One region of the Clostridium sp. NSJ-145 genome, then DNA from elsewhere that is predicted to be linked to it. Evidence: riboswitches for the same ligand, from Rfam matches in the RefSeq annotation. Region 1 holds a riboswitch; the other holds the start of a gene.
The links. Region 1 has a riboswitch for thiamine pyrophosphate ahead of thiT (energy-coupled thiamine transporter ThiT). Riboswitches for the same ligand answer to the same signal wherever they lie in the genome.

Region 1 (12,305 bases):
TATTAAAAACACACCTTGCAAAAAACAAATGTGATGTAACTGTACTTCAAGGTGGTTGTGAAGCTGAAGCCATCAAATACATGGAGTCATTAAAAGGATTAGACAACATTAATAGCTTAAAACTTTCTGAAATCAGTCCTGCTCTTGGTGTACATGGCGGTCCAGGATTAATGGGCTTCTGTGTAAAGGTTGTTGATTAATAATTATGGCTAATTATGATTTTAGCAACATAGAAGATCTAAAGGCAGAAGAAAAGAGGCTCCATGAAGAGTATAAACAAAAACTTTCTGAACTAAAAAAGGTTCAGAAAGAAAAAGAAGCTGTTGGGCAAGTATTCGCTAAAGGACTTTTACCTATATATGTTTTATATATATTAAGTATGGGACCTACTAACGGCAACGATATATCAACAAAAATATCTGAAAGAACAAAAGGACTTTGGTCTCCTAGTACTGGTGGTATATATCCATTATTAAAAAAGCTAGAAAAAGAAGGCCTAGTTGTTGGTGAATGGAATGATTTAAAAAAGAAAACTCAAAAATTGTATTCTTTAACTCCTCTGGGTGAAAAGGAGTTTTCTTACAGAAAATCTTTATTAAAGCCAAAGATTGAAGAATCTTTAAAAGTATTTAGATTAGTTTATGGTGATTTGTATTTATAAATTTTACACTTAAGGGAAAACCTTAGGTGTATTTTTTTTTAAAATTACATAAACTAACACAAAGTTATCTAAGGAGGAATAAATATGAAAGGAACTATTTTAGATTATACGCCAACGGAAGTATTTGTCTTATTAGAAGATGACTCAGTTGTTACTCTACCATTATCATCATTCAGCCATACATCTCCAATAGGTAGTAATATAAGTTTAGATAGATTGTACAACGGCACTTATAGTATTAATTATAAACCTTCTAACATACATGATAAATCTATTGACTTTTTTTAGCAATTTATATAATATATCTTATATAAGGTGCTAGGGGTGCCAATTGGCTGAGAGATGATTTTATCATTAACCCTTCTTTACCTGATCTGGGTAATACCAGCGTAGGGAAGCTATATACGGATTTTTATTATTTTCGTTTAACTGGTACCTCTTGCGCAAAACAAGGAGGTATTTTTTTATGACAAATTTTCTAGCAACCTTATCAGAAAATTTTAAAACACTATTTAGTAGTCCATTAACACTACTAACATTACTTGCATGCGGTATTTTACTAATTGCATTTATCAAATTTAAATCTATAAAATTTAATGCTCAACTTATGGCTAGAATTGGACTAGCTTTAGCATTAGCTATCATATTAGATATGATAAAGCTTTACACATTCCCTAATGGTGGTGGAAGCGTATCTCTTGGTAGCATGATTCCTATATTTATAATCTCATATGTTTATGGACCATCTGTTGGGATATTTACAGGATTCCTTTTTGGCTTATTAAAGCTAATGATTAATCCGTATATATTAAGTCCTATTCAAGTACTATTTGATTATCCTCTTCCATTTATGGCTGTAGGGATAGCTGGCTTCTTTAGGGATAAAAAACTAATTGGAGCTACTGTAGGAATGTTTTTAAGATTTATATGCCACTTTATTTCTGGAGTTGTTTTCTTTGGTGAATATGCACCTGCTGGTATGTCTCCTGCAATATATTCATTAGCAGTAAATGGTCCAGCTGTAGGTATAGAACTTTTAATTTGTTTAGTAATATTAGGATTACTACCTTTAAATCAAATATTAAAAACACTTAATCCGAGTTCAAATATTAATATATAAAAAAAGATGCCCATTAGGCATCTTTTTTTAATCTACTGATATTGCACTTACTGGACAGCTATTAGCTGCATCTTGTGCTTCATCTTCTTTTCCTGCTGGAACTTCATCCACTATTGTATGTGCTTTTCCGTCATCATTCATATCAAATACTTCTGGACAGATTGATGGACACATTCCACATCCAATGCAAGTTTCTTGATCTACGTTTGCTTTCATAATTATCACCTCTTATAAAAAATCACAATACTAATTTTCCCCAGATGGTGATTTTTATGTATCGCTTTTTACTTTTTAATATAATCCTTCAAAAATTAAACTATATAAGCTATTATCTTTTATATATTCCTCTGCTCTTCCTTCGTTGACAGCCTCAGTTAATTCTAAGTTTATAGGTAATTCTCCTAATAAAGGCAATCCTAAATATTCTGCATGCTCCTCTGATGACTTATTGCTAAATACTTTTAATTTCTTATCACAATCTGTACATACTATATATGCCATATTCTCAATTAAACCTTTAATTTTTATATTCATTTTCTCAGCCATAGATACTACTTTCTTAACTATCATAGAAACCATATCTTGTGGCGTTGATACTACTACAAGCTCATATATAGGAAAACTTTGCATTATAGTTAGCGTTATATCTGAAGTTCCTGGTGGCATATCAATTATTAAGTAATCTAATTCTCCCCAATTTGTATCAGTAAACATTTGAGTAAGAACTCCAGTTACTACTGGTCCTCTCCATATAACTGGCTCATCTTCCTTTGGTATTAAAAGATTCATAGACATTACTTTTATTCCACTCTTAGTTATAACTGGTTCAAAAATCGCATTATTTTCATCCACAGCTATCATTCTAGCTCTTTGTTCATTTATACCAAAGAATCTTGGCATTGATGGTCCTGTTATATCGGCATCTAATACTCCAACCTTATATCCTTTTTTAGCTAAATTAACTGCTAAAATTCCTGATACTGTAGACTTTCCAACTCCACCTTTTCCACTTATAACTCCAATTACATTTTTTATTTTTCCATGTTTTATTGATATTTTTCCACAATTATTTTCTGCTGATTTACTAGCATTGCAGCTTGCTTTACTTGAACATGTTGAACAATTTCCCATTTCTCTCTCCTCCTTACCAATCTTTAGGTTTATTGTTTGCTTCACTTACTTTAATATTCCATTCCTTAAATTCATTCACTGCAGTTATGAAATATTCATCAGTATATTTTTGTATTCTATCATTAACAGTTATTTTCGTTTTATAATTTGTACTATCATATCCTCTATTTTTAACTGTTATTACTAAATCAAAATTTTCATCATTGTTTTTTACTAAGTCTATATTAGGAGCTATTTTTCTAGCTTTTTCTAAAAAGCTCTTTAAATCAATTGAAAATACGTATTTTAAACATTCAATATCTCCTTGAATATTTATTCCTATATTATAATCACTTAGCTTTATTTTATCTTTAATAACATTTAATACATCTAAAATTGATTGATAGTATATATAATCAAAATCTCTTGGTTTTCTTATAAATGAAAGATTCTGTATTATTCCTTCATCTAACCTCTTAGATGTTGTGAAAATATCATTATCATTGTAAAAATTACCTTCATCAGAACCAACTACATAATAAAAGTTTCTTACTTCTTCACCTATTTGAAATTCAAATATATAATCAGGCTCTAATGTTGACTTACTTTCGCTTACTTTTGATTTTGCTAAGAGTTGATACATATTTTTTATAGCACTATCCTCTGTTACAATAAACTTAAAACCTGGATCTCTAGTACTTTGAATACTAATTTTACTTACATTATTATTATTTAAAAACTCAAAATACTCATTCCTAATTCCAAATTTTTTCTCTATACTTTCTATAGGATTACATCCTCCTAAGATAGTCATAGTTACTAGAAAAATTGATAACAAAGTTACTTTTGCTTTTCTTGTCATTTTTTTCTCCTTTATATACCTTTTAATTAAAGTAATTAGGAGAAGTATAAATACTTCTCCTAATTATAAATAATTATAATACTTTAATTAATTAATCGCAAACATTAATGTTACATATTTCCTATACATTTCCCAATTATTGCATAGGAACAACCACAGTTGAATTCTTATAATCATAGAACATTAACCAACATCCTACTTCATCACTGTCATTATCATTTACCCATGTAACAAATCCAGTCTTTCCATCATAAGGTTGTTCATCTTTATCTTTCTTTCCTGGAATTCCATAAACTATATATTTTAAGTTTCCTTCAGAATCACATTTATATCCTAACATAAAATATCCATGTTTTTTAATATAAGGATAGTAGTTAAGCATAGGATAATACGCTAAAGTATATTTATTATAATTAGACATATTACACATTTCATATAAATCATTTACAGGAACCTTATACCATTTTGTATATTTAACTTCCTTATATTTACCCTTACATCTTTCGAATCCGTTAGCTACTGCTTCAAAATATTCTCCTATACTACCTCTTATATCAGAAGCATCTGGGTCAAATTCCTTAACAGCTTCTATTTGTTCTTCATACTCTTCAAACTTACCTCTTAAGTTTTCCCTAGGAACATATGGAACTTCCTCTACCTTCGGCTCTTCTACTTTTTCTTCTTCTACTTTAGTCTCTTCTGTATTTACTTCTTCTGCCCTAGGTTCTTCTTGAACCTTATCATTATTATCATCTTTACTAATTGAAGAAATTTCTACAGGTTTATCATCATCATCTCTCTTTTTATGTTCACACTTATCTGATTTCTTTTCTGATTTTTTATCTGACTTTTTATCATCCTTACAGTCATCTTTCTTAGGCTTTTTCTCCATAGTTATTGGTTTATGTTCATTGCATTTTACAACCTTATAATTCTTCCAATTGTCTGAAGGTTGTTCACTATTTAAAAATCCACACATAACATATATAGGTAGTCCATCTTTCATTTTAGCCACAGCAGCTCCACATATCTTATCAAAGCTAACTCCTAATCCACCTATATTAGACGCATCATACTCTTTTGTTATTTCTCCCTTACCAGTATCACTTATTACTATTTTTCCAAGATCGATTATTTGTTTGCAATCTTTCTTACAGCAGATAAGTACCATATGATAATCATCAGTATCTTTTTTCAAGTTTTGAGCATAGAAAGAAACTTTGCATTTTTCTGCTCTTGCTTCAATCTTAGAATATCCTGATAGCGTTTTACCTGTTGCATTAGAATATCCTCTCTCGTCTTCTTGCAATATTATAAAGTTTCTATACAATTTATTGTTACTTGCCACTCTATAGAACCTCCAATTTATATAAATTCCATATATTATATGCATTGCATAGCCAAATATGTTAATAATTAAAACTGAAGAATTTATAATTATTAATTAATGAAAAAAGCCAGCTTTCGCTGACTTTAATTATTAATTATTTAAATTATTTCATTTATACAATTAGATAATGTTGCAAATTCTTGTATAGTTAGTGTTTCTCCTCTTCTCTTAGGATCAACTCCAGCCTTTTCAAATGCCTCTTCTAATTTTTCTTTTGCTGGTCCAATGCTCTTTACGCCATTCCATAAAGTTTTTCTTCTCATATTAAATGAATTTCTTATTATATCAAAGAATAATTTTTCATTATCTACCTTTACTTTTGGTTCATCAAGTTTATCTAATCTTATAACTATAGAATCTACCTTTGGTCTTGGTATAAAACAAGCAGGTGGTACTTTTCTAACAATCTTAGTATTACAATAGTATTGAACCAATAAAGTTAATGCACCATACTCCTTATTACCAGGTTCTGCATTCATTCTCTCTGCTACTTCCTTTTGAATCATTATAGTTAATGATTTAAACTTATGCTTTTCCTTCAATAGCTTTACTATTATTGGAGTTGTAACATAATATGGAAGATTAGCAACTAGTTTTACGCTTTTCTCGTCACCTATTATCTCATCAAAGTTTACTTTTAATGCATCATTATGTATAAGACTAAAATTAGAATATCCTCCTAATTCTTCTGTAAGTATTGGTATTAGGGTATCATCTAATTCTATAGCTACAACTCTTTTAGCTATTTTTAATAATTGAGCTGTTAATGTACCTACCCCTGGTCCTATTTCTATAACTAAATCCTCTGGACCAACATCAGCTCCATCTACTATGTCTCTTGGAACAGATTGATCTACTAAAAAGTTTTGTCCTAAGCTTTTAGTAAATTTAAAATTATATTTTTTAACCAATTCGGCTGTTTTTACATCTTGTATATCCATCTATTTACCCTCTTCTAATTTTTTATCTATTTTATTTATAGCATTTATAAATTCTTCTTTAGTAATTCCGTAATTATTTAATCTAGATAACATTTGATTTGCATTACCATATCCTATTCCTAGCTCTTTTCCTAGTTCAATTCTTCTTGCCTTAGAATTACTATCTCCAGTAAGCTTGAAATAAATCATATCCTCATAATCAAATACTTTTTCTTTTACTTCTAATGTTACCTTAGCTCTATTTAATGCTTCTATTATAACTTCAGGAGTTGCATTTTCTACACCTATATCATCGCCCTTAATTCCGTCTTCTTGAGCAATATAAGCATGCTTTATCCCTGGCACTCTTTTAGCTATTATTTTTCTTATTTTTTCTCCAGCGAAATCTGGATCAGTAAGAACTATTACACCTTTTCTCTTTTGGGCTTCTTTAATTCTTGCTATTACCTTTGCATTAATTCCAAATCCACCAACTGCTATCATTTCTGCATCTACTGCTTGCTTTACTGCAGTAATATCGTCTCTTCCCTCTACTACTATAACTTCTTTAATCAAAGTACTATCTTCCTTTCATAGTATATCTTATATTACTGTATCCCTATATCTCTATTATGTCAAACTTTATAATAGCAAATCCACTCTTATAAAAAATTAGAATTTACATTTTTTATAATATATATTTTTATTTGTACACATATAAAAAGAGGCTAGTCCAAACTAACCTCTTTCCTTTACCATTCTCCTGGATAAGCTAATATATATACAGGCACACCATATTTTCTACCCCAACTGGTAGCGTGATCGTGACTATTTACATATATATCAATTATACTTCCTTGAATAGCTCCTCCTGTATCTGCGGCAACAGCTTTTCCATAGCCATCAACATATACTAATGATCCTAGCGGAATTACTCTTGGATCGACAGCTATAGTACTTATACCATTAGGGTTGTACACTGGAACAGTTCCAGTAGCGGTGATTCCATCACCTGTATAAGCTGTAGACTCACAATACAGAAGTTCTTTATAATCAAGAACCTCTCCACTTCTACTTGCGAAGGTCCTTCTTGTCCCTTGAACAATTATTTCATTTACTGGTTCGGCTACTACCTTAGAACCTACTACTTCTCTAGAAACCTCTTTGCCATCTTTTTTCAGTACTCTATAAGTAATTTCTTTTTGCCCAGGAACTCCTTCTTGTCTAATTTCTTCAACACTTATGTCTAAACTTCCATCTTCTTCTGTAACTGTATCAAATTGAATTGTCTCAGTTGCGACTTCTTTTACCTCTTCAACCTTAACTAATTTAATTTGTAAATTCTTTTGTATTTTTGTATCAAGATTAGGCTCAACCTCATCTATATTCTTTATAAATTCAATTCCTTGTGACTTAAGCGCTTCGTATTCAGCATCTAACATATCTTCTACAGTTTTTTCAGCTGTTAAAATTGATAATTCCTTATCCATTGTTATTAACTGAACCTCTACAGCTTTCGTAATTGTTATCTTTTCGCCTTCTGATAATCTGTCATCTAAAGCTGGCTGCACTTTGTCCTTTTCAGTAAGTTCTATTCCTTGATCTAATACTAGATCTTTAACAGTCCCTTTAAACGTTGTAACTTTTACTTCATTTCCATCTACAACTAACGTTACAGTTTTTCTCAGACTCGCTACAGATAATGCTATAACTACCGTCACAATAGCACATAACAAAATCTTTGCCTTAGGACTATTAGAAAAATTTCTTTTAAGGTATTCCTTACATTTTTCTATCATCTACCTAAACCTCCTTTGGCAAGAGTGTATTTGAATTATATTATAATTCAATACTTTTTGTCAAATTTACCACTCTTACTATATTTAACTACTAAAAATGTACCACTGTACATAAAAAATAAAATAAATAAAATGATAGCTGTTTTTATAGTTATTAAAATGTTAAGTTTTTGATGATATTATGTTAATTGTGATGGAAATAAAAGGAAAACCTGTAGTATTATTTTACTTTACTTTTCTCTTGAAATCAACCTCTCAAAATTCTCATTTAATTTGATATTTGCATTAATCGGGTCAATTTTCTTTATTTCAGCTATTTGTTCTATTATATATTCAATATAATCCGATTTATTCCTTTTTCCTCTATTAGGTACTGGTGCCATATAAGGGCAATCAGTTTCAACTAATAATCTATCAATAGGAATTTCATCCACTACTTCTACTATTTTTTTAGCATTTTTAAATGTAACTACTCCTGTTACTCCTATATAGTAACCTAATTTTACACATTCTTTAGCAAATTCTACACTACCTGAAAAACAATGAACTATCCCCTTAACCTCTGGATATTCCTTCATTATATCTAGTGTATCTTTATGTGCATCCCTATCATGAATAACAACTGGAAGTTTTAACTCTCTAGCTAATTCCATCTGTTCTCTAAAGACTCTTTTTTGAGTTTCTCTATCTGGATTCTCTTCCCAATAATAATCTAATCCTATTTCTCCAATAGCTAATATCTTTTTATTAGAATTAGCCTTTTCTATAATCTCAGCTCTAACGTCTTCATTATAATCATAAGCATCACTTGGATGTATCCCTAATGCCCCATATATAAAATCATACTTTAATGTTAATTCATTAGTTGTCGTTAAGCTTTTTCTAGAGCAAGCACAATTTAATACTCCTATAACTCCAGCTTCTTGAATCTGTTTTAATACCTCTTCTCTATCTTCATCAAAAGCCTCATCATCATAGTGAGCATGTGTATCAAAAATCTTATATTTAGGTTCCATAATATATCTCCTTATTTTTCAATTTAAATCATTATTCTTATTATACCAAAGCTCAAAATTTTGATAAGTATATAAACATTAAATTTCAATCTTATATATTCTTATGTGGAACAAGAATAGGAACAAGCTCCATTTTTTCCTATACGCGTGTATATGCGTGTACGCGCACCTATAATTACTATTACTTATTATTCGTTCTTAATATATAATTCTTGTTCCCTTGTTCCAAACATTAATCAATCCTAGTATTTTAGCCACTTCCCATATGGAACAACAAAAGGAACAAGACCGATTCTTGTTCCTCTTGTTCCACATATTATTCTATTTTTAAAAAGAAGTGCTCTACTTTTAAAACTTGTTCCAAGCTCGTTCCACTTCTTGTTCCAATTTCCTTTATGGTGTAATACCTCTCATTAATTGAATCTTACATAAAATGAACCTTTATAATCATTTAGATAAACTTCTACCTTTTGTCCTGGTTCTACAAACATTCCTTCAGTAAATTCTTCAGCTGAAATCTTATCTGTTTCTGATTTTAAATTTCCATCTTTATCATATAGCTTCACCACTATATCGCCTTTTTCTCTTTCTCCCTTATACCAAAAGCTATGCTGATTAGATGTAATTGTATATTCTAAAACGTCTGTTGTTCTTTCATTAAATACCCTACCTTGATATCCGCTTGTATCAAAAGTGTTAATCTCTTCAGCGTAGCTTCCAGTAATTCCAGAGAAACTAACGTAGCTTACTACGAACATACCCACAAATAAAATTGCTAATACTACTATTATAGAAACTACTATTATAATAGGTTTATTATTTATTTTTCTTTTACTATTAGCTATTTCATCAGGTAGTTCTGTTGTACAATTAGGACAGAATCTCCACCCCGGTTGAACATTTTGTCCACAGTTAGGACAAAAGTTTCCACACCTTTCCCCACAGTATGGGCATAACTTTAAGTCTTTTGGTACTTCTTTTCCACAGTTATTGCATCTTCTTCTATCGCTTCTACTAACTATTGCATAAACTATAATTCCAACTGGAAATGCTATAAATGCAGCTATAGTCCATAGCCACCAATACTCTTCTCCTCTTTTTCTTGAATCAAGAGCAACCCAAATAGCTTGCCATATAAATAATCCAAAAATTATAGCCATAAAAATCATTGGCATAAACATAATTAACATAAAATTTCTCCCCCTTTTCTAATAAGACTTCTTTCTTTTTATTATAGGTATAATAAGTAACATCATCATTGATACAGAAACAAAATAATATCCTATAATTAATTTAGGTATATTCATAATCCTTTTATCAATAACTGCTATCCTAGGCATAATTATAGCTAAGCATGTTATTAGTGATACAAATACAACTATTAATATAGAAATAAAAATCGCTCTTTTTACTCTCTTTCTTTCACGCTTTTTATCAAACTGTTTATCTACTATAGAAAATATGTCTAACTCTTTTATATATCCTAATTTATCTAAGCTTTCATCATTTAACATATTACTATCATCCATTTATATCACACCTCACTTCCTACTAATTTCTTTTTTAACCTTGATGCAGTATAGAACACTCTAGATTTTACAGTTCCCTCAGAACATTTAAATACCTTAGAGATTTCTTCATAAGAATATCCATAATAATGTTTCAATATAAATGATATTCGTTTTTCATAAGGCATTTTTTTCAGCTCTTTAAGCATCTCTTCTACTTGTAACCTATCTAATATAGTGTTTGTTTCATTATTTTCAATATAGCTTAACTCTATTTCATAACTATAATCTATTTTTTTATTTCTTCTTATAATATCTCTATAATAATTAATAGCTATTGATATTAACCATGACTGAAATTTCGATTTCCCTTTGAACTTATTTATATTAACAACAGCTTTTAAGCAAACTTCTTGAACTATATCTTGAGTTAGATCTTCATTAGCAGTCATTTTCAGAGTAAATCCATATAGAGCTTTATAATTATTCTGAAGCAATATGTTCATGGCATGTTTATTGCCATCTTGAGCTTTTTTGATTAGCTCTATCTCCTCCACTCTTAATACCCCCTTAAATTAACTTTCATTATTAAGACGTAATATCTTCAAAATAGTTCATTTTAATTTCAAAAAATTTTGTTAATATTTTCTTTGCTTTTTTGACACTTAATTGACACAAAAAAAGGGTAATATAATACTTGTAAAGTAGTTAAAGCATTATTATTTACCCCTAAAAAACCACCTTAAATGAAACTCAAAATCTCTGATTTTATTAGTTGAAGTTACATTTCAGGAGAAAGAGTTTCCTTATAAAGAATGGTAACTAGAGCCGACGTCCCCCAACTTAGGCTCTAGTTTTTTTTTAATTTCTTTTCTCTTTTAATCTTAAAACTTCATCAATAGCTCTTCTTTTATCAATTCTCTTTAGTTCTAAATCAACCTCTTTTAATATTCCATCTCTTTTTTCTATAAAACTCCATATAGGTTCATTAATACTTAAGGAAGTTCTTATATTTTCACAAATATTAGGCATAAATGGTTCTAATAAATTAGCTATATTAGCTACTATTTGAATATTATTATAGACCTTATTCTTGCAGTAATCAGGATTCTTCTCTGCCATGTCCCATAATAAATTTTCTTTAAAATCTTTATTAGCCTTTCTGCAAAAAGCCATTATATTATTTAACGCACTATTAAAATGCCCCTCTTCAATATCGTCTCCAACGCTAAAATATAAATCTAAAATTTCATTTTTTAAACTTTCCTCTATAATTCCACTTGGTATTCTCGGTCCATAATTTTTTCTTGAGAAAGTTATTACCCTTTGTACATAGTGAGAAAAAGTACTTACCAAATCAAAATTATTTACATTTATATAATCCCTCCATGAAAAATCAGTATCCTTATCTTCTGGAGAGTTTAGCATAAGATAATATCTAAAACTATCTACGTTATAATTCTTTGTAATATAATCAGCCCATAATGCCCAATTCTTAACTGATGAGAATGGTTTTCCTTCTAGTTTTAAATGCTCACTTGATATCATTCTTAAATTAGGATTTTTAATTCCTACTCCACATAAAATAGCTGGGAAAATAACAGTATGGAAAGGTATATTATCTTTTCCGTGAACAAAATAAACCCTTGAATCATCTCCGCTCCAATATTCTTTCCAATCCTCTCCTCTTTCACTTAGACATTTCATACTGGCAGTAAGATATCCCATTACCGCTTCAATCCATACATATATTTTTTTATCTTCATATCCGTCTAACGGTACATCAACGCCCCAATTAAAATCTCTTGTTACAGCTCTATCCCTTAATCCTTCATCAAGATATCTTTTTAATATTTTTTTGGCATTTTCTCTCCATCCATCTTCATTATCAAATATGTACTTTACATCATCCTCAAACT
Region 2 (12,305 bases), on a different contig from region 1:
ATTCTCTTATAATAGGAGTATTAACTTTCTGTATTTTATCTATATGTAAAATGCCGTATACATTACTGATATCAGTAATTATAGGGATAACTAATATAATACCATTTTTCGGACCGTTTTTTGGAGCGATACCATCAGTAATTATAGTATTATTTGTGTCACCAACTAAAGCTTTATGGCTTATACTTATAGTATTTATAATTCAACAAATTGATGGAAATATTATAGGACCAAAGATACTTGGAGACTCAATAGGAATATCAGCATTTTGGATACTATTCTCACTTTTAATATTCTCAAAATTATTAGGTTTTGTAGGAATGATAGTAGGAGTACCAATATTTGCAGTAGTATATTCGCTAATTAAAGAAACTGTAGAATTAAGATTGAAGAGTAAGGGATTACCAACTTCTACTGATGAGTACAAATAATTAATTAAATATGGTAAAATTTAATTGTATTTAAAATTTATAAAAGTATATAATGTATTTATATACTTTTTTTCTATAAGGAGGATTTTATGAGAATTTATGGGTGTGATTCTGAAAAAGATGAAAAAAACGAAAAAACAAAGGAAACTCCTAATGTAGTTATGGAGAAATTACTAAAATCTAGAACTATAATTATTTCAGGAGAGATAAATCAAGCTTTAGCTGAAAGAGTTATTGCACAATTATTAATTCTCGAAGAAATGGGAGATGAACCAATTAAGATATTCATAAATAGTCAAGGTGGTCATGTTGAAGCAGGTGATACAATACATGATATGATAAAGTTTGTAAAGCCAAAGGTTATAATAATAGGAACAGGATGGGTAGCAAGTGCTGGTATAACAATTTATCTTGCTGCTGATAAAGAAAATAGATATTCTCTTCCAAATACTAGATATATGATCCACCAACCATTAGGAGGATTTAATGGGCAGGCTACAGATATAGGAATAGAAGCAGAAGAAATATTAAGAATGCGTAAAAGAATTAATACAATAATTAGTGAAGCTACTGGTCAAAGTTTAGAAAAGGTTGAAAGAGATACAGATAGAAACTATTGGCTAAGTGCTAATGATGCTATTAATTATGGAATAGTTAATAAGATAATAACTGAAAGTTCTGAATTAGCTAACTAGCAAAAAATAAGTCGTAAACAATTGGAGTTACGACTTATTTTTATTATTGAGTAAATAAGTTAGCCGTATCTTGATACTTTATTAAACTTAGCTGTATATTCATATGCATCAATCCAGTAAGAGAGTAAATCAGGTTTATAGGATGTTAGATCCTCTAAAAATTTATCAAATAGGTGAAGCTTAAGAAATATTTTAACTATATCTTTTGGGTAGGGTGTGTTTTTGGAAAAAGATTTTCTAGGATCAATAACCATTAGTTCTTCTTTTTCATTTATAAAAATATGTGCATTTCTAATATTTAATCTTTTAAATTTAAGTATTTTTAAATCTTCTATGAAATCAATAATTTCTGTAGAAACTTTATAAGATAAGCCATGGACTGATAGATACTCGTAAAGATTTTCTCCACCGACATAATCTCTAATTATTAATGTACTTACTTGAAGGATTACATTAGGAAAAAATCTACTGTTTTTAGCACAGTTAAGTATAAAAGCTTCTTTATCAGCTGCTTTTTTACTTTTAAAGCTTTTAAGTACATAGCCTTCAGGACTTAAGTATACGGAACCTTCAGCACCACTTCCAAGAAGTTTACAACTTTCTAATTCAATATATATTCGCATATCATCACTTTAAATAATACTATATATAATAGTATATTAATCTAACTTAGAATTTGACAATAATTAATGAGATAATTATTGATTTATCTGTGTCATAAAATACTTTCTAAAATCATTAATAATATTAAGGGAATATTATTAGGGGGAGTAGTTATGATTAAGGTTTTTGGTTTGGGAGATGTACATCTTTGTGATGAAGGAATAGGAATTAGAGTGGCAGAAGTTCTAAAGGAGAAGATAGAAGCTTTAGGAGATAATATAGAAGTAATCATTGGAGAAACAGATTTATCATATTGTATAAGTAAAATAGAAGATAATGATGAGGTTATAATAATAGATTCAACATATTTCATGACCAGGCCAGGCACAATAACTATTAAAAAATTAGATGAATGTGATGAGTATATAACTTATGATAATTTGCCACAGGAGGAAAGTTTATTAAGTCTAGTAAGAGAGAAAAAAAGAGATGTTTTAGGATATTTTATAGGAATAGAAATATCTAGTATAGATGCTTCAGAAAAAATATCTAAAATCTTAACTAAAAAGTTTAAAGATATATGTGATAGGGTTTATGATGAAATAGTAAAAATAGTGGCTTAATCGATAAGATTAGGCTATTATTTTTTATAAAATTAGCATCTAAATATTACGGAAAATGTAAAATTTATTATAATATTTCAATATTTAAATGAAGTAAAGATAACTACCTAATATTTAATATGAATATTTATTAAGTAAAATAGTAAATTGAAAAGTGTCAGTGTATTTTATAGAATATTAAGTAACAATAATATATTAAAGGTAATATAAATATAGTAGATATAAAATATGTTAGGAATACTAAAGGTGTATTATGTAATAGAAAGTTGGTGCGCAATGAGTGAGTTAATAAGTGAATTAGGAATAGTAGATACCTTTTTTAAATTGTTATTAGCATTAATATGTGGAGGAATTCTTGGAATAGATAGGGGAAGAAAAAATAGGCCTGCAGGATTTCGAACTTATATGCTTGTATGCGTAGCATCAGCTATTGTTATGATTACAAATGAATATATAACAACAAAATATGGTGGAGATCCATCAAGAATGGGTGCACAAGTTATTAGTGGAATTGGTTTTTTAGGTGCTGGTACAATAATAGTTACAGGTAGAAATAGAGTTAAAGGACTTACTACAGCAGCTGGATTATGGGCATCTGCTTGTATCGGGTTAACTATAGGAATAGGTTATTATTCAGGAGCTATAGTTGGATGCTTAATGATTTTTGTTGCTATGGAACTTTTACATGGATTGGAAAAGAATTTAATGTATAAAACAAAGGAGATAACTTTGTATGTTGAATTTTCATCTATTACTGATATTGGAAAGTTTATAAAGTCTATTAAAATTAATGGTCTTAAGGTAAGTGATATGGAACTCATAAAGTCAAACAATATAAATGAACCGATTGTAGGTGGTATATTTACGATAACATCTCCAAAGATGACATCATATGATCATGTTATTGAAATATTAAGAAAATCAGAAGGTATATGTACGATTGAAGAAGTGTAGAGCGTATATCGAATATAAAGAGTTATATAAAAGTAATAGACAATTTTAGGAAAAGTAATATAATAATATAAGTAAGTTAAATTATAGAAAGGTAAAGGTATTAAGCTGATGAGAATGTAATGTATTTTCGATTTATATGACAACTAAATTTTAAAATAGGCCGAATAGTAAAAAATTATTTTTACTGAGGTTTTATTTGTGTTGTTTAAAGTTGAGAGATACATTACTGTTAAATTGATATACCTTTAATTAAAGTTTATCTGAATGTCAGATATAAATTTAGCTATTTTAATTAACTCATTAATAGAAGATAGTGGTTTTATTTAACTATGCTTTTGTATAGTTTGATTAGTTATATAAAAAAGGTTATTAAGTAAGTGATTATCTCTCCAAAAAAGAAGGAGGGATTTTTTTATGATTTTAATTAAAGTTGATAAGTTAAAAGAAGAAAGATTAATTATAGTAAGAAATAAAATAGCAGAGATTATTTCATTAATATCTATAGAAAGTAATAGTGAAAAAAAGAGTATGTATGAAAAACAATATGAAGAATTATTAAAGGAACTTAAAGTATTATCATAGTTAGCAAAAATAGTTTAGTATTCAAAAGATATATGTTAAATAATTGATAAAATATATTTTATTGGATATATAAATGGTGTATAATCATAGTGGCCATGATAGATAGTATTTTTTGAGAAAGTAACGTAGTTACACATTTATTTAGTAGAGAGTAAGCTCGATAATAAAAAAGGAGTGATGTTTTATGATGAATAAAAGAACTTATTTAGATATTGTATTAAATGGTGAGGCTGGTATTAAATAACCTTACGCATATGTAAAACTTAATACCTCCTCACATAGGATTTTTATTTGTATTTATGTAGGAGGAAAAGAAAATTGAATAAAATAAATTTATATAATATAGGATTAACAGAAAGATTTAAGCAAGAAGCTACTATGTATGAGAACTTATATTTAGCAAGAGTATCAGTTCAGCATAAGGATAAGTATAAAGTAATTACCGAAGAAGGAGAAGTATGGGCTGAAGTTTCAGGAAGGTTTAAATATGAAGCTTTAGGTACAGAAAGTTTTCCAGCTGTTGGCGATTGGGTAATGGTTGATAGATTAAATGATTTAACTGGCAATGCTATAATTCATAAGGTGTTAAGAAGAAAGAGCGCATTTGAAAGAAAGGTTGCAGGTTTTAGAAGAGATGTACAGGTGGTAGCAGCTAATATAGATACTGTTTTTATATGTATGGCTCTTAATAATGATTTTAATATTCGTAGACTAGAAAGATATATTTCAGTAGCTTGGGATAGTATGGCTACTCCTGTAATTGTATTAACTAAGTCAGACCTTTGCGATGATATATTAGAGAAGCAATTAGAAGTTGAATCAGTTGCCATAGGTATAGAAGTTATTGTAACAAGCTCAATGAGTGGAGAAGGTTATGAATTAATAAAGCGATATATAGGAAGAGATAAAACAGTAGCATTTATAGGAGCATCAGGAGTAGGAAAATCAACTCTTATTAATAAATTAATGGGAGAAGAACTTCTTGAAACTGGAGGAATAAGCAATTATGATAAAGGAAGACATACTACTACATTTAGGCAGCTTTTAATTTTACCAGATGGTGGAGTAGTTATAGATACTCCAGGAATGAGGGAACTACAATTGATTACAGCAGATTTAGATAAATCATTTGCTGATATTGATAGTTTAGCAAGAGATTGTAAATTTTCAGACTGTAAGCATGAAAGTGAACCAGGATGTGCAGTAAGAAAAGCTATAGAAAATGGTGAGCTTGATGAAGAAAGATTACAAAGCTATAAAAAAATTAATAAAGAACTTAAATATCAAGAGCTAAATTCAAAATCTTTAGAAAAAGAAAAAATCAATAATATGTTTGGTAGCATATCAAAGATGAAAAAAGCAAGAAGAGAAGTTAAAGCAAAGAACAAACGAAGATAAGTGTATTTTAAAATAGAGTGATTTTATATCACTCTATTTTTTATTTGTTTTTATAAAGATTTGTTAAGAATTTCTTTATATTATATGAAATTAAATTATCAATAAAGGTTTTGTATGATTCTATAATTATTTGAGCATTATAATATTTAATTAATAAATGCTAATAAAATTTTGGGAGAAAATAATGAGGTACATAATAAAATTATTATTAATTATAACAATAGTAATTATGATAAATATTACTTTAGAATCTATGATTGATTTAGATATGAGCAGATGTGTAAATGTAGAGTATAAAGAAAATGAGAAGACAAATGGAGATGAAAAACAGCTATTATTAAATAAGTATTTTGAAAAAGAAGTTGATTTAGATACTATAATCAGAAATAGTTCTTATAGAATAATAGCTCATAGGGGATACTCAAATATAGCTCCAGAAAATACTATACCTGCTTATAAAATGGCAGGTGAATATGGATTCTATGGAGCAGAAGCTGATGTATATGAGACAAAAGATGGTTACTATATATTAATGCATGATGAAACTGTTGATAGAACTACAACAGGTACAGGATTAGTATCAGAGTTGACATTAACTCAGATAAAAGAACTAACAGTTGATTTTGGAGCTAATATATCAGAATATCCAATGTTAAGGGTTCCGACATTAGAGGAATTTTTTATTGTATGTAATGAATATAATATGATACCTGTTATAGAGATAAAAAGTATTAGTAATCCGCGTACATTTATTGATTTAATAAAGAAATATGGATTAGAAGATAAATGTATTATTATATCATTTAATAGAAAGTTATTAGAAAATATAAGAAGCATAAATAAAAAGATTAATATACAAGCTATATTAGATATAACGATAGATAACATTAATTACTGTAAAAAAAATAATTTTGATATTGACACATCATATAAAGCTTTAAGAAGACAATTAGTTAGTTATGCACATTCAAAGGGGGTAAAAGTTAACACGTGGACTATTGATGATATTAAAACAAAATCAAAGGTAATAAAATATGGTGTTGATTTTATTACTACAGATTTGTTCATTAACTAAAGAAAGGTGATAGATAATTAATTAAAATTAAATTTATAGTAATAAGAGTAATTGTTATTTATGTAATTCTTTTGTGATATTTAATTATATATTAGTGAAGTATTTTATAAAATAATAGATAAGGGGGGGAAGTGTTCCTCCTTATCTATATTTATTATTTTAAAGATTTTATCTTTTTATTAAGCTTATTATAAATATTGTTAATTATATATTCTTCAGTACAGAAATCTGAAAGTTTATCTATTGGTAACCATTTAACTCCTTCGGTTTCTTCTTCGTTAACTACCAATTCTTCGTTTTCATCAGCTTCTAGAAGATAAGTAACATTAAGATGAAGGTGACTTGATACATAAGAGCCTCTTTTAATATGTCCATTAACAGTTATTACATCTAAAGAAAAAATATCATTAATAACTGGAACTACATTTTTAATACCGGTTTCCTCTTTAGCTTCCTTTATAGCAACATAAAGTAAATCACTATCACCATCAGCGTGCCCGCCAGTCCAAGCCCATGAATTATATATTTTATGATAAATCATAAGGACTTTATCTCTATTTTTGTTTATAACATAACCAGAGCTAGTTATATGCATTACTACATTTTCTCTAGTTAGTAAGTTGTTAAAATTAGAAATAGCTCCTAAAATAAGTTCTTTATCTTTAGCTTCTTGTTCGTTGTATGGAACATACTTTTTTATATCCTCAATCCAACTCATTATAAAAACCTCCCTATAAATAATTTAAGAGTTATAAATTATTTATTTAAATTATAGTGTAAAAAATAACCTACAGCAATAATGTACTGTAGGTATAAATCAAGTGTTTTGTAAAGCAGTAGTTATTTATCTTTGATAAAGTTAAACTATTCTATTAACATAAGACTATTAAATATCTAAAAGATTTTTCTTATAGTTAGAGTAAAGATTTCTTAAAAGGCTCATCTTTTCATCTAATTCTAGAGAAAGGTCTGATGCAACTTGAAGATTATTTGTAGCAAGTGCAGTTTTAATTCTTGTAAATAAACTTTTTGTTGTATAAGTATCTTTCATTATATAATGTCTTAAATCATTTATTTTCATCCAGTTAGAAACATCTAAGTCAAGAGCTCTATCTAAAGAATGTAGGCACTTACACGCTCTAACTTCATCCATGTATCTGTTTATAGTTCTATTTCCAATTTCAGTCATCCATCTTTCAGTCATAGCTATTCTAAAGCTGTTTATAAGCTTATCGTTCATAACATCATTTCTTTTTAAGATGTTTAACTTTTCTGGATATAAATCTAAAGCAGAAATATTTTCAATAACTGTTCTTGGTGGATTACCAAAGAATTTAACTATTTCTTCGTCAGAGAAATGTTCAAATACATCCTCTTCAGTTCTATAAGCTCTATCTTTTTCTAAGTAGTCAGCTTCATCACCAGCATTTTTTGATAATTCAGCTAATAATTCATCTTGAGTTTTATTATTATTAACTGCATAAAGTATACCATCAAGCATAGCCATATAAGAAACAGCCATAGTTATATAAGTATTTGAGTGTGGATTTGGTGAACGAAGCTCAAATCTTGTTGCAAGTGGGTTTGCTAAATCTCTTATTAATCCAATAAGTATAGTTCTATTTCTTGATGGATTATCAGGACTTAAACCTAATGAAGTAACTATACACACTGGTGCTTCAAAGCCTGGTTTTAATCTCTTAAATGAAGTATTAGTTGAAGATATAAATGGATTCATAACTTCATAATTCTTAAGAACTCCCATTAAAGCCCCATATCCTATAATAGATAAGAAGTGATTTTCATCAGTGTGGAATAGGTTAACTCTTTTGCCACTCTTAAGCTTTAAGCTTACTCCTAAGTGAGTGTGCATACCAGATCCAGCAACACCTTCAAGTGGTTTAGCAGAAAAAGTAACTTCTAATCCATTTCTTCTAAATGTCTCTTGTATTAATATTCTTATGAATAATTCGTTATCTGCAGCTTGTACAGCATCTGAAAATTTCCAGTCTATTTCAAGTTGTTCCATTATATGATTAAAGTTACCAGAAGCATCAAGTTTTGCTTTAACTCCACCAACTTCTTTATGACCCATTTCAGGTTCAAAACCATATTCATCCATTAAAAGTAAGCATTCTTCCATAGCAGTACGAACAGCACCTTTAGTTCTTGTCCAATATTGTTCGTGAAGAGCTTGAGATGTATGTAATTCTTCAATTTCAGCTATGTTGTTTGGAGTCTTAACCCAGAATTCTAATTCAGTAGCAGAAGTTATAACAATATCTTCGATATCATCTTTTGAGATTTTATAACTAGTTAATATTTCAGGAGTAGAATTAAAGATAGTCCATAAATTTTCTTTAAAAGTAGTAATTGCTGATTTTAGGATATTTCTTGAATCAACAGCAACGTCATTGTGTAATAAGAAGCAAGGAATTCTTAAAGTTCCTACAGGTTTATTTGAGATTGGATCAATAAAATCATAGTTATAATCAACAAACCAATTACAGTTTAAATCGGCAACCATATCTACCTTTGCGTTGTTTAAAGTTGCTATACCAGGAAGTACAACTGAAGAACCATCAGTTTGAACAGCTACTCCATTTAAAAAAGTATTAATATCTTCTAAGAAAAGACTTACAGGAATTTTTTCATCAGTATCATTTCCAGAAAGATCTACTCCTACAAGTGATACAAATTTTATTTGTGGATTAAGATTTAAGATATTTTTTAAATCTTCAACAGAGTGTTTAGTTTTAGGTATTGTATAAAGTAAATCTTTAATCATAATATTATTATTCAATAAACATTCGTAAAACTGAAATATTATTGAAAAATCTTCACATCCTTTCGATAATAAGTCGTATAAAATAAATAAAAACAAAATTATTATTCGTAAAATTGTATAATGAAATTTTATTATAAGTAAATAATACTGTCAATGAAAAATGTAATTTTTTGATGAAATAGTAAATTATTAAATATTATGAGTTATTATATTGATAATTATTAAAGTATGAAGTAATAAATGAAGAAAGTATAGGAGTAAATAAAAATCGCGTTTCTAATCTAAAGCTATCCTAATATATGTTTATATAAATAAATGGTATAATATGGATGGTGATAAAGGGATAGAAAGGAGAGAAAGAGATGGAATTTCCGATGCATATTGTAGCTGCAGGGGCTTTGGTTACTAATGAGAGAGGAGAAGTTTTACTTGTAAAGAATCCTTATAGAGGATGGGAGTTTCCAGGAGGACAAATTGAAAATGGAGAAGATTTAATAGAAGGTGTTACTAGAGAGGTTTTTGAGGAATCAGGAATTATTATTAAGGTAGATAATCTTGTAGGGGTATATTCTAATACTAAATCGTATCTAGGGTGGGATAATGAGACAATAGTGCCTACTAAAGTTATTTTTGACTTTTTAGCAACTGCAGAAGGTGGAGCTTTAAAGTGTAGCGAAGAGAGTGTTGAAGTAGGTTGGTTTGAAAAAGATAAGGTTTTAAATATGATAACTGAACCGTGGTTACTTGATAGAGCTGAAGATATGTTAAAGTTTAATGGCGAAATAGTTTATAGGGTATATTCAAGTAGACCATATGAAATATTTAGAGAAACGAAGCTTTAGATAAAAATGATATGAATATTTCAGAAAAATATTTACAAAAGTGAATTGACAGTATATTACAAGGTATGTAATATAGATTATAAAGTAAATAGAAAATTGCTAGGGGTGCCTTTTGGCTGAGAGATAGCTTGCTATTAACCCTTGTACCTGATCTGGATAATACCAGCGGAGGAAAGCATCGTAATGTATTTAAATAACTAATAGTATTTTTATATATAAGCATAGCCATATTCTGTTGGAATATGGCTATTTTTTTATTCAAAGAATCCATTATGGTATCAGGGAAGTTTGATATTTACAATATTAAAACTAGGAGGAACAAAAATGAGAAATTACAAAATACCTACACTAACTATTGCAGGTTCAGATTCATCAGGAGGTGCAGGTGTACAAGCTGATTTAAAGACATTTAGTGCAATAGGGACTTATGGAATGAGCGTTATAACAGCAATAACTGCTCAAAATACACAAGGAGTATTTCTTGTGGAGGATTTAAGTGAAGAAGTTATAAGAAAGCAGATAGAAGTTGTGTTTGAAGATATTGAGCCAGCTGCTGTAAAAATAGGAATGGTATCTAGTCCAGTGATAATCTCTTCTATAGTAGAAACTTTAAAGAGGTATAATCCGAAATATTTAGTAGTTGACCCAGTTATGATATCTAAGAGTGGATATTATTTACTTAAACCAGAGGCTAAAAAGAGCTTAATAGAAGAGCTTATTCCAATGGCATATATAATAACACCAAATACCCTTGAGGCTGAAGAAATATCTGGGATGAATATAGAAACAGTAGATGATATGAGAGAAGTAGGAGAAAAAATATTAGAACTAGGACCTAAGTATGTTCTTATGAAAGGTGGACACTTAGAAGGAGATGCTGTTGATGTACTAATAGGTAAAGACACTTTTGAAATTTTTAAGCAAGAGAGATTAGATAGAAAAAATACTCATGGTACAGGTTGTACTTTATCATCTGCAATAACATCTCACTTAGCCTTAGGATATGACATAAAAGAAGCTGTTAGATTAAGCAAGGAGTATATAACTGAAGCAATAAGACACAGCTTTGATATAGGCAAAGGAGTAGGGCCAGTAAATCATTTTTATAAATTTGAGGATTAGTGAGGAATAGGCAATGTATGAATTAATTAATAAAGTAAAAGAAGTAAATCCGTTAGTATTACACTACACAAATGAAGTAACTATAAATGATTGTGCCAATATAACTTTAGCAATAGGGGCAAGTCCGTTAATGAGTTATTCGGATGAAGAGGTAGAAGAGATAGTAAGTATTGCAAGTGCTGTAGTAATAAATATTGGAACAATGAATTCATCTAGATTAGATTTGTTTATAAAGGCTGGAAAGGCTGCTAATAAATATAATAAGCCAGTAGTTTTAGATCCAGTAGGAGTGTTTGCTACAAAAACACGAACAGATTTTACAAATAATCTTTTAAATGAAATAAAGTTTGATGTAGTTAAAGGGAATATCGCTGAAATTAAATCTATTGGTGGACTTGATGTAAGAGGGCAAGGGGTAGATTCTTTTGATGACGGCGAGGATATCTCAGAGGTTATAAAAAAGGTTGCTAAAAAATTAGATACTATTGTTGTTGCAACAGGCAAGGTTGATTTTATAAGCGATGGATATAGAGTTATAAAAATAAATAATGGTACTACAAAGCTTAAAAGTATTACAGGTACTGGCTGTATGACAGGAAGCTTAATAGGTAGTTACTTAGGTACATTTGATACTTTAATGAAATTAGGACAAGTACTTAAAGATAAGAAAGTTGAAGCTGTAGCTATGGGGGTACTTACTATGGGATTAAGTGGAGAACTTGCGGACGTAAACAACATAGCTATAGGAAGTTTCAAGGAAAAATTAATGAATAATGTATATGAACTAAATGTAGATAAACTAAAGGAATTTGGGAGAGTTGAATAATATGAAGTTTACGGATGAATTATTTGAAGAAGTTAAGGAGCTATGGGATAGGTATTTAGAGCATCCTTTTGTAAAAGGAATTGGAGAAGGAACCTTGGATAAAGAGAAATTTAAAAAGTATCTTATACAAGATTATTTATATTTAAAGGATTATGCAAAAGTTTTTGCTCTTGGATTAGTTAAAGCAAAGACTATGAAAGAAATGAAGTTTTATAGTGATTCAATTAGAGGTACTTTAGAAGATGAAACACAAGTGCACACTAACTACTTAAGATATTTCGGATTAAGTGATGAAGCAGTAGAAAAGTATAGATGTGAACTTACAACAGCAAGCTATACAAGTTATATGTTAGCTATTGCATCTAA

Region 2: another riboswitch for thiamine pyrophosphate. It lies ahead of thiD (bifunctional hydroxymethylpyrimidine kinase/phosphomethylpyrimidine kinase); the one in region 1 lies ahead of thiT (energy-coupled thiamine transporter ThiT).

Annotation. Positions count from the first base shown of each region.
Region 1 covers NZ_JAJNOS010000013.1:62,951-75,255, forward strand. The annotation lists gene LQE93_RS12375 (DegV family protein) at 1-200, shown strand, start outside; gene LQE93_RS12380 (PadR family transcriptional regulator) at 206-661, shown strand; gene LQE93_RS12385 (hypothetical protein) at 746-949, shown strand; TPP riboswitch at 972-1,074, shown strand; gene thiT (energy-coupled thiamine transporter ThiT) at 1,128-1,781, shown strand; gene LQE93_RS12395 (ferredoxin) at 1,809-1,997, opposite strand; gene LQE93_RS12400 (Mrp/NBP35 family ATP-binding protein) at 2,073-2,912, opposite strand; gene LQE93_RS12405 (hypothetical protein) at 2,926-3,753, opposite strand; gene LQE93_RS12410 (DUF7922 domain-containing protein) at 3,890-5,101, opposite strand; gene rsmA (16S rRNA (adenine(1518)-N(6)/adenine(1519)-N(6))-dimethyltransferase RsmA) at 5,242-6,084, opposite strand; gene rnmV (ribonuclease M5) at 6,085-6,639, opposite strand; gene LQE93_RS12425 (3D domain-containing protein) at 6,816-7,862, opposite strand; gene LQE93_RS12430 (TatD family hydrolase) at 8,093-8,878, opposite strand; gene LQE93_RS12435 (zinc ribbon domain-containing protein) at 9,292-10,068, opposite strand; gene LQE93_RS12440 (hypothetical protein) at 10,087-10,407, opposite strand; gene LQE93_RS12445 (sigma-70 family RNA polymerase sigma factor) at 10,413-10,943, opposite strand; gene LQE93_RS12450 (methionine--tRNA ligase) at 11,248-12,305, opposite strand, start outside.
Region 2 covers NZ_JAJNOS010000001.1:467,940-480,244, reverse strand. The annotation lists gene LQE93_RS02445 (AI-2E family transporter) at 1-431, shown strand, start outside; gene LQE93_RS02440 (ATP-dependent Clp protease proteolytic subunit) at 521-1,126, shown strand; gene LQE93_RS02435 (hypothetical protein) at 1,186-1,749, opposite strand; gene LQE93_RS02430 (hydrogenase maturation protease) at 1,903-2,352, shown strand; gene LQE93_RS02425 (MgtC/SapB family protein) at 2,581-3,306, shown strand; gene LQE93_RS02420 (hypothetical protein) at 3,721-3,888, shown strand; gene rsgA (ribosome small subunit-dependent GTPase A) at 4,207-5,286, shown strand; gene LQE93_RS02410 (glycerophosphodiester phosphodiesterase) at 5,471-6,361, shown strand; gene LQE93_RS02405 (NUDIX hydrolase) at 6,516-7,079, opposite strand; gene LQE93_RS02400 (glutamine synthetase) at 7,248-9,149, opposite strand; gene LQE93_RS02395 (NUDIX hydrolase) at 9,512-9,991, shown strand; TPP riboswitch at 10,083-10,182, shown strand; gene thiD (bifunctional hydroxymethylpyrimidine kinase/phosphomethylpyrimidine kinase) at 10,316-11,113, shown strand; gene thiM (hydroxyethylthiazole kinase) at 11,127-11,939, shown strand; gene tenA (thiaminase II) at 11,941-12,305, shown strand, end outside.